3 regions of the Streptomyces sp. NPDC048436 genome follow, and region 3 is predicted to be linked to each of the others. Evidence: riboswitches for the same ligand, from Rfam matches in the RefSeq annotation. Region 3 holds a riboswitch; each other region holds the start of a gene.
The links. A riboswitch is a leader RNA that binds a small molecule or an ion and turns the genes downstream of it on or off. The one in region 3 is predicted to bind S-adenosylmethionine.
Positions count from the first base shown of each region.

Region 1 (3,991 bases), on a different contig from region 3:
GATGTCGAAGTGTTGCCCCTGGTGGACGAAGGCTCCTGCCTGGGCGTCGCGCAGGAAGGTGCCGGTCTCCTGGTCGGCGACGATCTCGTCCCCGCGCCAGGAGTCGAACAGCTCGCCCGCCGTACGCAGGAACTCCTTCGCCCTTGAGTACCGCTCCTCCTGCGGGAGGAATCCGCCGCGGCGGAAGTTCTCGCCGGTGAAGGCGTCCCAGGAGGTCACGACGTTCCATGCGGCGCGCCCGCCCGAGAGGTGGTCGAGGCTGGCGAACTGGCGGGCCACCTCGTAGGGCTCGTTGAAGGTGGAGTTGATGGTGCCGGTCAGGCCGAGGTGCTCGGTGACGGCGGCGAGCGCGCTGAGGACGGTGAAGGTGTCGGGCCGTCCGACGACGTCCAAGTCGTATATCTGGCCGCCCTGTTCGCGCAGTCGCAGCCCTTCGGCGAGGAAGAGGAAGTCGAACTTGGCGCGTTCGGCGGTCCGCGCGAAGTGCGCGAAGGAGCTGAACTCGATGTGGCTTCCGGCGTCGGGGTCGCTCCACACGGTGGTGTTGTTGACGCCGGGGAAGTGCGCCGCGAGGTGGATCTGCTTGAGCGGCTTGTCGGGTGACTTGCTCATGACTGGGTTCCCTTCCGGCTCAGGCGGTGGCGGCGTAGCGGTTCGCGGGGCGGGCGAGGCCCAGCAGTCCGCGCAGGGTGTCGGCTTCGTACGCGCGGCGGAAGACGCCCCGGCGCTGGAGCTCGGGCACCAGACCGCGGGTGATCGCCGGGAGGTCGTGGCCGAGGACCGCGGGACGCAGCCGGAACCCGGAAAGCCCCTCCCTTGCCAACTCCTGGAGTTCGTCGGCGAGTTGAGCGGGTGTCCCCGTGAACACCTTCGCGTCGCTGGTGTACGGGTGGCCTGCGAGGGCGTCCAGGCGCTCGCGGCGGGCCGCGGCGGCGGCCGGGTCGTCGTCCAGGAACACCACCAGGTCACCGAAGAGGTGCAGGGGCTCGTCGGAGCGCCCGGCCCTGTCCTGTTCCGCGCGGACGGCCGTGACGATGGCGCGTGCCTGCCCGGCGTCGTGCGGGGTGACGTATCCGATGTCGGCGGAGCGGCCGAGGAGCCGGAACGGGGCGTCGGTCACGGTCTCGTGGGCGAGGGCGCTGACGAGGGGCTGGCCCTGCGGCGGCCGGGGTGTGATGGAGGGGCCCTTGACGCTGAAGTGCTTGCCCTCGAAGTCGATGTAGTGCAGCTTGTCGCGGTCGACGAAGCGGCCGGTGGCGACGTCCCGTATCTCGGCGTCGTCCTCCCAGCTGTCCCAGAGGCGGCGCACCACCTCGACGTAGTCGGCGGCCTCGTCGAAGAGGTCGAGGAGCAACTCCCGTATGGCCGGGCGCTCCAGGTCCTCGATGCGGAAGGCGGGAAGCGTCCGGCGGCCGAAGTGCGCGGCCTCGTTGCGGCGCGGTGACACCTGTACCCGCAGGCCCGCGCGGCCGTTGCTGACGTAGTCGAGCGTGGCGATCGCCTTGGATGCGTGGAAGGGCTCCGTGTGGGTGGTCACCACGGTCGGCACCAGGCCGATGTGGCTGGTCAGCGGGGCGATGCGGGCGGCGATGAGAACGGCGTCGAGCCGTCCGCGTATCTCGTCGGTGCGTGCGTCGGGTTCGGCGAAAGGCGCGGCTTGCAGGCCGAGCGCGTCCTCGATGGTCACGAAGTCGAGCAGACCGCGTTCGGCCTCGGTGACCAGATCGGCCCAGTAGCGGGCCGTGAGCAACTCCCTTGGGCGGGACACCGGTTCGCGCCAGGCGGCGGGGTGCCAGCCCGCGCCGTCGAGGGCGACGGCGAGGTGCAGCGCGCCGGAGGAAGCGGAGTCCGGAGAAGAAGAGGGGGACAATGGAGACAAAGGGGGCAACGAAGATGATGACGACACGAAAGGTGCGCCTTCCTGATCGACCGGCTGACCGTACGAGGACACCGGCCCCTCGACATGGAGGGCCCGGCGGCGGAGTGACAGGTCAGGGGCGACAGAGCGCGCCGGCCACGCGCTGCAGGTCGATGTGCGGCCGGGAGTACAGATGCACGCGGCGGCTCGGGGCGATCACCATGACGCGCAGGGCGGACGGGGACGGCAGGAGCGACATATGAGGGGCGACCGGCGCATGCGGGAAGAGCGGCACGTCGGTCACCTCCGCCCTTCCGGCCCGGCGGGCTCGATGCCTCGCCGGTATCGCGCTTGCGGAACCCGGATGGGCACCGCCTGGTCTTCACCTGGAGCACCCCACCGCGTCGGAGGGTTGCCGGTCAGCAAGCCAGGGCTTGACGCTGACACTCGTCACCTGTTCGGGACGTTACGCGAGGTCACAGCGGTGCGCAATGCCCGGCGACCACAAGGATCATGGGCGTTCTCACATCGCCGTACGGTGCCGTCAGCTGCCCTTCTCAGCGTCAACCGCCGCGCCACGTCTTCTGTTCCGCATGGACGCGAGGAGTTTCAGGACGGTCGGCGCGGGCCTTCTTGACGGCGCCGGGCGCCCGGACCCACACTTCCCGGGACGGTAGCGCGGCTCTGACGCAACGGGCCTCGACGCAGGGCTGGTGGACATGTCCAGGGCGGTCGGTGGGAGGAACGGCACTCGGCGCCCTTCCCTGTCCACGCCCCGACCGCGCCCCCGCGTCCTCACCCGGCGTCTGCACATCGACCTGCTGCGCGTGTGCAGCGCCACGGCTCCAGCGGTCTGACCTCCACCCACCGGAAGCGTCAGCCGAGAGCGCCGGCCCGAAGCGGTCGGCGCCCCTCACCTGTTGTCTGGAGAGCCATGCCCGAGACCACGTCGACGCCGCACCGTTCCCGCCCCCCGATCCGCAGCCGCATCGGCGCCGACCTCGCGGGCGGCTTCTACCCGGCGCCTCACCGCTACCATCTGTACCTCTCGGCGGGATGTCCGAGCTCCTTGCGCGTCTCGATCACCCTCGACCTGCTCGAGCTCAGGGACTCGGTCTCCACCACGGTCCTGGCCCCGGACGCCCCCATGGCGCTGGACTCCCTGCACCGCTATTACGAGGCCACCGAGCACCACTTCGACGGCACGCCTGCCGTCCCCGCCCTCTGCGACCGGTGGAGCGGACACGTCGTCAGCAACCACACCCCCGACATCCTGCGCGACCTAGCCTGCCGCCTGGCCGCGCACGGCGGCGACCCGCTGCTCGTCCTGCGCCCGTGCGCCCTGGCGGCGCAGATCGACGCCGTGCACGAGCGCCTCGCCGCCCGCCTCTTCCAGGCGCCCGAGCCGGTCCTGGGCGAACTCGACCGCCGTCTGGCCACCCGCCCCTACATCGTGGGCGCCCAACTCACCGCGGCGGACGTGGACTTGTGGGCCACGCTCGTCCACCTCCCCCGGCAAGCGGCTGCCGCGGCCCGCTCCCGTACCCACGTACGCGCCTACGTCGAGCGCCTGCACGACCACCCGGCCTTCCGCGCCAACCACCCACCTACGGCACGTACGAAGCCCGTCTCGCCGTGGCCACCACCTTCACGCCGTCCGCCCCGCTGAGCCGCCCGTCGGCCACCCAGGCGTCGACCACGCTCTGGACGCGCTGAACCAGCGCGCCCTTGTTCCGGAAGGGGGCGGCCGACCAGATGTCGTCGAGGAGGGTCGTGCCGTCGGTCCTGGCCGGGTTGGCGACGCCCGCATCGGTCGTGCCGAAGACCACCCGGGACTCGGCCCGCTGGAAGTAGGCGTGTGTCGGGTCCTCCGTGCCCTCGAAGAACGGGGCGAGGGCGGTGCCGTCGAGCGTGTAGTGCAGCGGCTTGCCCGCGACCGGGGTGAGGGTGGGCAGCAGGTCGCCCGAGAGCGCCGCGTTGCGGTAGAGGCTCAGGCGGAGGTAGTTCCTTGAGCTGTCGCGGGCCACGAGATGGACGGGACCGTAGAACAGGGACTGGATCTCCGGCTTGTCGGGGGTCTTCTCGACGCGCAGGCGGAAGGGGACGGAGATCCGGACGGTGTCTCCGTCGCGC
Region 1 is NZ_JBICXP010000006.1:326,898-330,888, reverse strand. Features, by position in the region: gene ACGFX9_RS22880 (NtaA/DmoA family FMN-dependent monooxygenase) at 1-612, opposite strand, end outside; gene ACGFX9_RS22875 (LLM class flavin-dependent oxidoreductase) at 632-1,879, opposite strand; gene ACGFX9_RS22870 (putative leader peptide) at 1,992-2,162, opposite strand; SAM riboswitch class IV at 2,201-2,313, opposite strand; gene ACGFX9_RS22865 (glutathione S-transferase C-terminal domain-containing protein) at 2,793-3,527, shown strand; gene ACGFX9_RS22860 (beta-L-arabinofuranosidase domain-containing protein) at 3,466-3,991, opposite strand, start outside.
Region 1: linked by a shared signal. The riboswitch ahead of ACGFX9_RS22870 (putative leader peptide) and the one ahead of thrC (threonine synthase) in region 3 are both predicted to bind S-adenosylmethionine.

Region 2 (3,991 bases), on a different contig from region 3:
GAGCACCCTCACCGCGGGCACATCGGCGAGGCCCTCGCGGACCTTCGCGATGAGGTGGCGCTCGCGGGCGACGAGCTCGTCGAAGCCCGCCTCGGTCAGCGCCTTGCAGGCGGAGGCGATCGAGTACACGCCGATGACGTTCGGCGAACCGGCCTCGTGCCGCGCCGCGGTGTCGTGCCACTCGACGTCCACGCCGCCGTCCGTGCGCCGCGCGACCTTCCGCGAGGCACCGCCGCCCGCGAGGTAGGGCTCGGCTGCCCGCAGCCAGTCGGAGCGGCCCGCGAGGACGCCCGAGCCGAAGGGCGCGTACAGCTTGTGGCCCGAGAAGGCCACCCAGTCGACGTCGAGCTCGCTGATGGAGACCGGGTGGTGCGGCGCGAGCTGCGCGGCGTCCAGGACGATGCGGGCGCCGTGCGCGTGCGCGGCGGCGGCGAGCTCCTTGACCGGCCACAGCTCACCGGTGACGTTCGAGGCGCCGGTCACGCAGACCAGGGCGGGCCCGTAGGGGTCGCGGTCGGCGAGGGCGCGCTCCAGGGTGGCGACGGCCTGCTCGGCGGTGCGCGGGGCGTTCAGGTACGTCACGCGGGCGTCGCGCCAGGGAAGCAGCGAGGCGTGGTGCTCGGTCTCGAAGACGAAGACCTGGCAGTCGGCGGGCAGCGCGGCGGCGAGCAGGTTCAGCGAGTCGGTGGTCGAACGGGTGAAGACGACCTGGTCGTCCTCGCGGCAGCCGAGGAACTCGGCGACGGCGACGCGGCTGTTCTCGAAGAGGTCGGTGGAGAGCTGCGAGAGGTACCCGGCGCCGCGGTGCACGCTGCCGTAGTAGGGCGCGTAAGCGGCCACGTCGTCCCAGACCCGCTGCAGCGCCGGGGCGCTCGCCGCGTAGTCGAGCGCGGCGTAGGTCACCTCGCCGCCGGTGACGAGCGGCACGGTGACGTCACGGCCGAGCACCGGCAGCGGGGCCGCGCAGCAGGGGTCGGCGGACTCGGCGGAGGCGGAGGCGGAGGCGGAGGCGGAGGCTTCGGTGGTGGCGACAGAGCGTGCGGACATGGCGAACTCCCGTGGGAAGGCAGGCGAGTTCACTGCGAGAGCGCCCGTGCGGCGCCGCAGTGACGAAGAGAAAAGAGGGTTGCGGAAAAGGGGCCGGGAAGCCCTATCGCATTCGCTTGCTCACGAGACTGCTCCCTTGAGGACCAGGACCCCAGGGGTACGACACTCATCGAGTGCGCAGGGGTCCGCGCTTGCCATACGCCTTGCTGCGTACGGCCTGGTCTTCACCCGGGGCACCCCGCCACGGACGGAGGGTTGCCGGACAGCGAGCCGGGGCCTAATCGCTGTCACTCATGACCTGTGCAGCATCCTGCCATACGATCTTCGACGCGCAAGGCGCAGTCCAGAATCCGGACTGCGCCTCGCGTCACACTCGGGTCGCTCTCAGCGGTTGCTGGCCGCCACCCACCGCTCCAGGGCCTGCTTCGCGGCCCCCGAGTCGATCGATTCGGCCGCCCGGGCGATGCCCCCGCGGATCTGCTCGGTCAGGCTCCCCTCGCCCGGCGTCAGGGCCACGAGGGCCGCCGCGGAGTTGAGCAGCACGGCGTCCCGTACCGGGCCCTTCTCGCCGTCCAGGAGGCGGCGCGCCACCTCCGCGTTGTACGAGGCGTCGGCGCCGCGCAGCGCCTCCACGGGGACCAGGTCGATGCCGGCGTCCCGCGGGTCGAAGGACTCCTCGCGCACGGTGCCGTCCCGTACGACCCAGACCCGGGAGGTGGCCGTGGTCGTCAGCTCGTCCAGGCCGTCGTCACCGCGGAAGACCAGGGACGAGTGCCCGCGCTCGGCGAAGACCCCGGCCACGATGGGCGCCATCCGCGCGTCGGCGACCCCGACGGCCTGGGCCCGCACCCGGGCCGGGTTGGTGAGCGGACCGAGGAGGTTGAAGACGGTCCGGATCCCCAACTGGCTGCGCGCGGTCCCCGCGTGCCGCAGCGCGGGGTGGAACTTCACCGCGAAACAGAAGGTGATCCCCGCCTCCTCCGCGACCTCGACGACCCGCCGCGGGGTGAGCTCCAGGTTCACGCCGAGCTTTTCGAGGACGTCGGAGGCGCCGCTGGCCGATGAGGCGGCGCGGTTGCCGTGCTTGACGACCTTCGCGCCCGCTCCGGCGATGACGATCGCGGACATCGTGGAGATGTTGACGGTCTTGGCGCCGTCACCACCGGTGCCGACGATGTCGACCGTCGCCCCCGGCACCTCGATCACGTTGGCGTGTTCGTACATGGTGCGTACGAGACCGGAGATCTCCTCCACGGTCTCGCCCTTGGCCCGCAGCGCCACGACGAAGCCCGCGATCTGCGCGTCGGTGGCCTCGCCCCGCATGATGCGGTCCATCGCCCAGGCGGTGTCGTCGGCGCTCTGGTCGTTGCCGTCCAGCAGGCCGTTCAGCACACCGGGCCAGGAACGGGCCGCCGCGGTGTTGCCTCCTGCGGTGGTCACAGCGTTCATGGCCGCTCCTGGGTTCGTCAGCGTTCGTGGCGTAGGGATGGGACCACCTTATCCAGCGCGGAGAGCGGCAAAGAGCCCCGTCCATGCAGTGGAACGCATGGACGGGGCTCTCGCCGTGGCGACCTTGAGTCAGAGCTTCAGGGGATCAGTGGTGGCCGTGGCCGCTGGTGATCTCCTTGTACTCCTCGGTGGTGGGCTTGGGGATCTGGTTGTCCTCCCCGTAGTAGCCCTTGGAGAGCTTGGCCCTGAGCTTCTGCGAGCCGGACACCTTGCGCTCGACACCGTTCTCGTCGACCGACGGACCGATCTCGACCGGCGCGTACTGCTCGTGCGCGGTGAGCGTGTGCAGCTGCCCCTGGTCGAGCGGCTCGTGGACCTCGATGAACTCACCGTGCGGCAGGCGCTTGATGATGCCGGACTCGCGTCCGTGCAGCACCTTGTCCCTGTCACGCCGCTGCAGACCCAGACAGATCCGCTTGGTGATGACGAAGGCGATGACCGGCGCGACGAAGAAGGCGATGCGCACGAACCAGGTGATCGCGTTGATCGACAGGTGGAAGTGCGTGGCCCAGAGGTCGTTTCCACCACCGATGAGCAGCACCATGTACCAGGTGATCCACGCGACACCGAACGCCGTCCGGGTCGGGACGTTGCGCGGGCGGTCCAGGATGTGGTGCTCGCGCTTGTCCCCGGTGACCCAGGACTCGATGAACGGGTAGACCGCGATCGCGACCAGGACCAGCGGGAAGATGATCAGCGGGACGAACACACCCAGGACGAGCGTGTGACCCCAGGCGTTGATCTCCCAGCCCGGCATGACACGGATCAGGCCTTCGGAGAAGCCCATGTACCAGTCGGGCTGGGCTCCGGTGGAGACCTGGTCCGGACGGTAGGGGCCGATCGCCCAGATCGGGTTGATCGTGGCGATCGCCGAGACCACCGCGATGACACCGAAGACCAGGAAGAAGAAGCCTCCGGCCTTGGCCATGTAGACCGGGAGCAACGGCATGCCGACGACGTTCTTGTTCGTCTTGCCGGGGCCCGCGAACTGCGTGTGCTTGTGGTAGAAGACCAGGATCAGGTGCGCCACCACCAGGCCGAGCATGATGCCCGGCAGCAGCAGGATGTGCACCGAGTAGAACCGGGCCACGAAGTCGCCGCCGGGGAACTCTCCGCCGAACAGGAACATCGAGAGGTACGTACCCACGACGGGCACGGACAGGATCGCGCCCTGCATGAAGCGGACACCGGTGCCGGAGAGCAGGTCGTCCGGGAGCGAGTAACCGGTGAAACCGGTGAACATGCCGAGGACGAACAGCAGGAAGCCGAACAGCCAGTTGACCTCACGCGGCTTGCGGAACGCACCCGTGAAGAAGACGCGCATCATGTGCACGAACATGCCGGCGAGGAAGATCAGCGCCGCCCAGTGGTGGATCTGCCGGATCAGCAGACCACCGCGCACATCGAAGCTGATGTGCATGGTCGAGTTGAACGC
Region 2 is NZ_JBICXP010000001.1:439,273-443,263, forward strand. Features, by position in the region: gene ACGFX9_RS02080 (aminotransferase class V-fold PLP-dependent enzyme) at 1-1,047, opposite strand, end outside; SAM riboswitch class IV at 1,230-1,346, opposite strand; gene trpD (anthranilate phosphoribosyltransferase) at 1,432-2,496, opposite strand; gene ACGFX9_RS02090 (cytochrome bc complex cytochrome b subunit) at 2,642-3,991, opposite strand, start outside.
Region 2: linked by a shared signal. The riboswitch ahead of ACGFX9_RS02080 (aminotransferase class V-fold PLP-dependent enzyme) and the one ahead of thrC (threonine synthase) in region 3 are both predicted to bind S-adenosylmethionine.

Region 3 (3,991 bases):
ACGGTGCCCTGAGCCATGCCTAACTCCCCTATTACTGGCCCTTGCACGGGCCCGCACTTCGCGGACCCGGGTCAGACCTCACCCCCCCAATGGGTTGTGGAGGCGTGCGCCGGAACGCGTCGACCGCGGCTGAATGTATCTGTCCAACTGCCCTCTGCAACAGGTCAATCGGACGAGAATTCTGGGCACGCGCGATCGGTAATATGCGGAGAATTCGCCGGACTTCAGGGCAAGTCGGGCCATGCAAAAGCCACGAAAGGCGTATATAGGCAGGGCACTTTGGCTGCTTCTTGTCGACTCCGGGGCGACTTCGTATATGCGCCGGGCACAAACGGGGAAGCGCGTTTCCCAACTGTACCGCGCTCAACCACATGGAATTGCCCCCTCCACTTCTCTCGCGGAGGGGGCAATCAGGATTACGCAGGGTGTTTGTGCAAAGGGTCAGCCGCCGGCGACGGCGGGAATGATCGAGACGCCGGCGCCGTCCGGCGTCGCCGTCTCAAGGCCCTGTTCAAAGCGGACGTCGTCGTCGTTCACGTAGACGTTCACGAAGCGCCGCAGCTTGCCCTGGTCGTCCAGGACACGGGCCGCGATGCCCGCGTGCTTGGCCTCCAGATCGGCGATGACCTCGGAGAGGGTGCCCCCCTCGGCGGCGACCTCGGCCTTACCGCCGGTGTAGGTGCGAAGAATGGTGGGGATACGGACGTTGACGCTCATGGGGTTCACCTCTTGATGCGGGGAGGAAGCGCCCCTGCAAGGGGCGCGGGGAACTGCGCGACCAGCCACGACGGCCCCGCAGTCAAGCGAACAAGCTCAGCCTGCGAGCCCGGCGGCGCGGAACGCGTCAAGGCTAGGGCGAATCGTGGCGGTGGCCTGCGAAGTCTCAGCGACAGCGTCAAGCGTCTTGAGGCCGTCACCCGTGTTCAGCACCACCGTGGTGAGGGAGGGGTCGATGAGCCCCGCCTCAAGCAGCTTCTTCGTGACGCCGACCGTCACACCACCGGCGGTCTCCGCGAAGATCCCCTCGGTCCGGGCGAGCAGCTTGATCGCGTCGACGACCTGCTCGTCGTTCACGTCCTCCACGGCCCCGCCCGTACGGCGCGCGATGTCCAGGACGTACGGCCCGTCGGCGGGGTTGCCGATGGCCAGCGACTTGGCGATGGTGTTGGGCTTCTGGGGGCGTACGACGTCGTGCCCGGCCTTGAAGGCGGTCGACACCGGGGAGCAGCCCTCGGCCTGCGCACCGAAGATCTTGTAGGGCTTGTCCTCGACGAGGCCGAGCGCGATGAGCTCCTTCAAGCCCTTGTCGATCTTCGTGAGCTGCGAGCCCGAGGCGATCGGGATGACCAGCTGGTCGGGAAGGACCCACCCCAGCTGCTCGCAGATCTCGTACGCGAGGGTCTTGGAACCCTCGCCGTAGTAGGGCCGCAGGTTCACGTTGACGAAGCCCCAGCCCTCGCCCAGCGGGTCGCCGATGAGCTCGGAGCAGAAGCGGTTCACGTCGTCGTAGTTGCCCTCGATGCCGACGAGTTCGCCGCCGTAGACCGCGGCCATGACGACCTTGCCCTGCTCCAGGTCGTGCGGGATGAACACACAGGAGCGGAAGCCGGCGCGGGCCGCGGCGGCGCCGACGGCGCCGGCGAGGTTGCCGGTGGAGGAGCAGGACAGGGTGGTGAAGCCGAAGGCGCGCGCGGCCTCGATGGCCTGCGCGACGACGCGGTCCTTGAAGGAGTGCGTCGGGTTGCCGGAGTCGTCCTTGACGAACAACTTGCCCTGCTCGACGCCGAGTTCACGCGCGAGGTTGTCGGCCTTGACGAGCTTGGTCCAGCCGGGGTTGATGTTCGGCTTGGACGCCACGTCCGCCGGGACGGGCAGCAGCGGCGCGTAACGCCAGATGTTGTCGGGGCCCGACTCGATCTGCTTGCGGAGTGCCTCGGGGTCACCGGTCGGCAGGTTGTACGCGACTTCGAGCGGGCCGAAACAGGCCTGGCAGGCGAAGATCGGGCCGAGGGCGTAAAGCTCGCCGCACTCACGGCACGAGAGGCCGGACGCGGGGCCGAGGTCCACGGAGTCCGTGGTGGTGGAGGGGGTGGTGTTGTTCGTTTCTACAGTCTGCGCAGCCATGGAGGCGAGGCCCTTTCTCCTCATCTTCCCCGCGGCGCATTTCGCCGCGAGACGGAATTGGCACCTTCCCCGTCGAGACCTCGCGTGCGCGGTCGACGGGATGGTTGCCGGGGCTTCAACGGGCCGTATCCCTCTGCCCCTCTGGATGAGCGGTATGGCGCCGGGTCTGGACCCGGGCATTTGTTACGCGATGACCCCCGACATGCGATGGTCATCCGCGTTGTTCAAGACTGTAACCGACGGCCTGGACCCTTGAGATAGTCGTCCGAACCGCGAGATGGATCACATGCAGGCCACACACAGGAGGAGCCACCCGTGCTGGAAGAGGCCGAGCGCTGGCTGACCAGGCGTTCCTGGTCCGTTGCCGACCGTCCGCTCAGCGCACTCGTCGCAGCCAAACGAGCGTCCGGAGCCTCGGTGAGTGTCGTACTGCCCGCGCTCGACGAGGAGGAGACGGTCGGCGGGATAGTCGCCGAGATCCGCCGTGAGCTGGTCGAGAAGGCCGCCCTCGTCGACGAGCTCGTGGTGATCGACTCCGGCTCGAAGGACCGTACGGCCGAGGTCGCCCGTGAGGCGGGCGCGCGGGTCGTGCACCGGGACGAGATCCTGCCGCGCATCCCGGCCGTGCCCGGCAAGGGCGAGGTGCTGTGGCGCTCACTCCTGGTGACCGGCGGTGACATAGTCGCGTTCGTCGACGCGGACCTGAGGGAGTTCTCGGCGGACTTCGTCACGGGCATCGTGGGCCCCCTCCTGACCGAGCCCGACGTGCAGTTCGTGAAGGCGATGTACGACCGCCCCCTGGCCGGAACAGCAGGTCAGGGCGGCCGGGTCACCGAGCTGATGGCGCGCCCGCTGCTCAACATGCACTGGCCCCAGCTGGCGGGCTTCGTCCAGCCCCTCGGCGGTGAGTACGCGGCACGCAGGTCCCTCCTGGAGCGGCTGCCGTTCCCCGTCGGTTACGGGGTGGAGCTGGGTCTGCTCGTCGACGCGCTGCACACGGTGGGCCTGGACGCGCTGGCGCAGGTCGATGTCGGTGTGCGCAAGCACCGGCATCAGGACGGGCAGGCGCTCGGCAGGATGGCGGCGGCGATCTACCGGACGGCGCAGCTGCGGCTGGCGCGCGGCCATCTCGTACGCCCCGAGTTGACCCAGTTCGAACGGGGCGAGCGGGGGTTCGAGCCGCGGACCCATCCGGTGGACACGGAGGAGAGGCCGCCGATGGCCGACATCGCGGAGTACGCGGCCCGCCGCGTGGCGTGACAGTCCCCTGCGGGGCCGCCTTCCGGCGGGCTGCGGCCATACGTTTGAGGGCTTCCGGTACGGGCTAAGTTTCGGCATATGGTCTCCGAGCACGCTGCCAAGGTTCTCGTCGCGTCCAACCGCGGCCCCGTCACGTACGCCCTTGAGGAGAACGGGGAGCTGACGGCGAAACGGGGAGGCGGCGGGCTCGTATCGGGCCTGAGCGCGATCGGCGGCTCCGACGGGGACGACGCGGCCCTGTGGGTCTGCGCGGCCCTGGGGGACGGTGACCGCGAGGCGGTGCGGCGGGGCGTCGGTGAACCCGGCGTACGGATGCTCGACATCGACCCGCGGGTGCACGCGGACGCGTACAACGGGATCGCGAACTCGGTGCTGTGGTTCGTCCACCACATGCTCTACCAGACGCCGCTCGAACCGGCCTTCGATGCGGAGTTCCGCGCACAGTGGGCGTCGTACGAGACCTACAACCGGGCCTTCGCCGAGGCGCTCGCGGAGAGCGCGGCGGGCGGCGCGGCGGTCCTGGTGCAGGACTATCACCTGGCGCTGGTGCCGGGCATGCTGCGGGAGCTCCGCCCCGACCTGCGCATCGGCCATTTCTCGCACACGC
Region 3 is NZ_JBICXP010000017.1:141,919-145,909, reverse strand. Features, by position in the region: gene ACGFX9_RS36980 (cold-shock protein) at 1-17, opposite strand, end outside; gene ACGFX9_RS36975 (MoaD/ThiS family protein) at 442-717, opposite strand; gene thrC (threonine synthase) at 814-2,124, opposite strand; SAM riboswitch class I at 2,142-2,276, opposite strand; gene ACGFX9_RS36965 (glucosyl-3-phosphoglycerate synthase) at 2,440-3,384, shown strand; gene ACGFX9_RS36960 (trehalose-6-phosphate synthase) at 3,463-3,991, shown strand, end outside.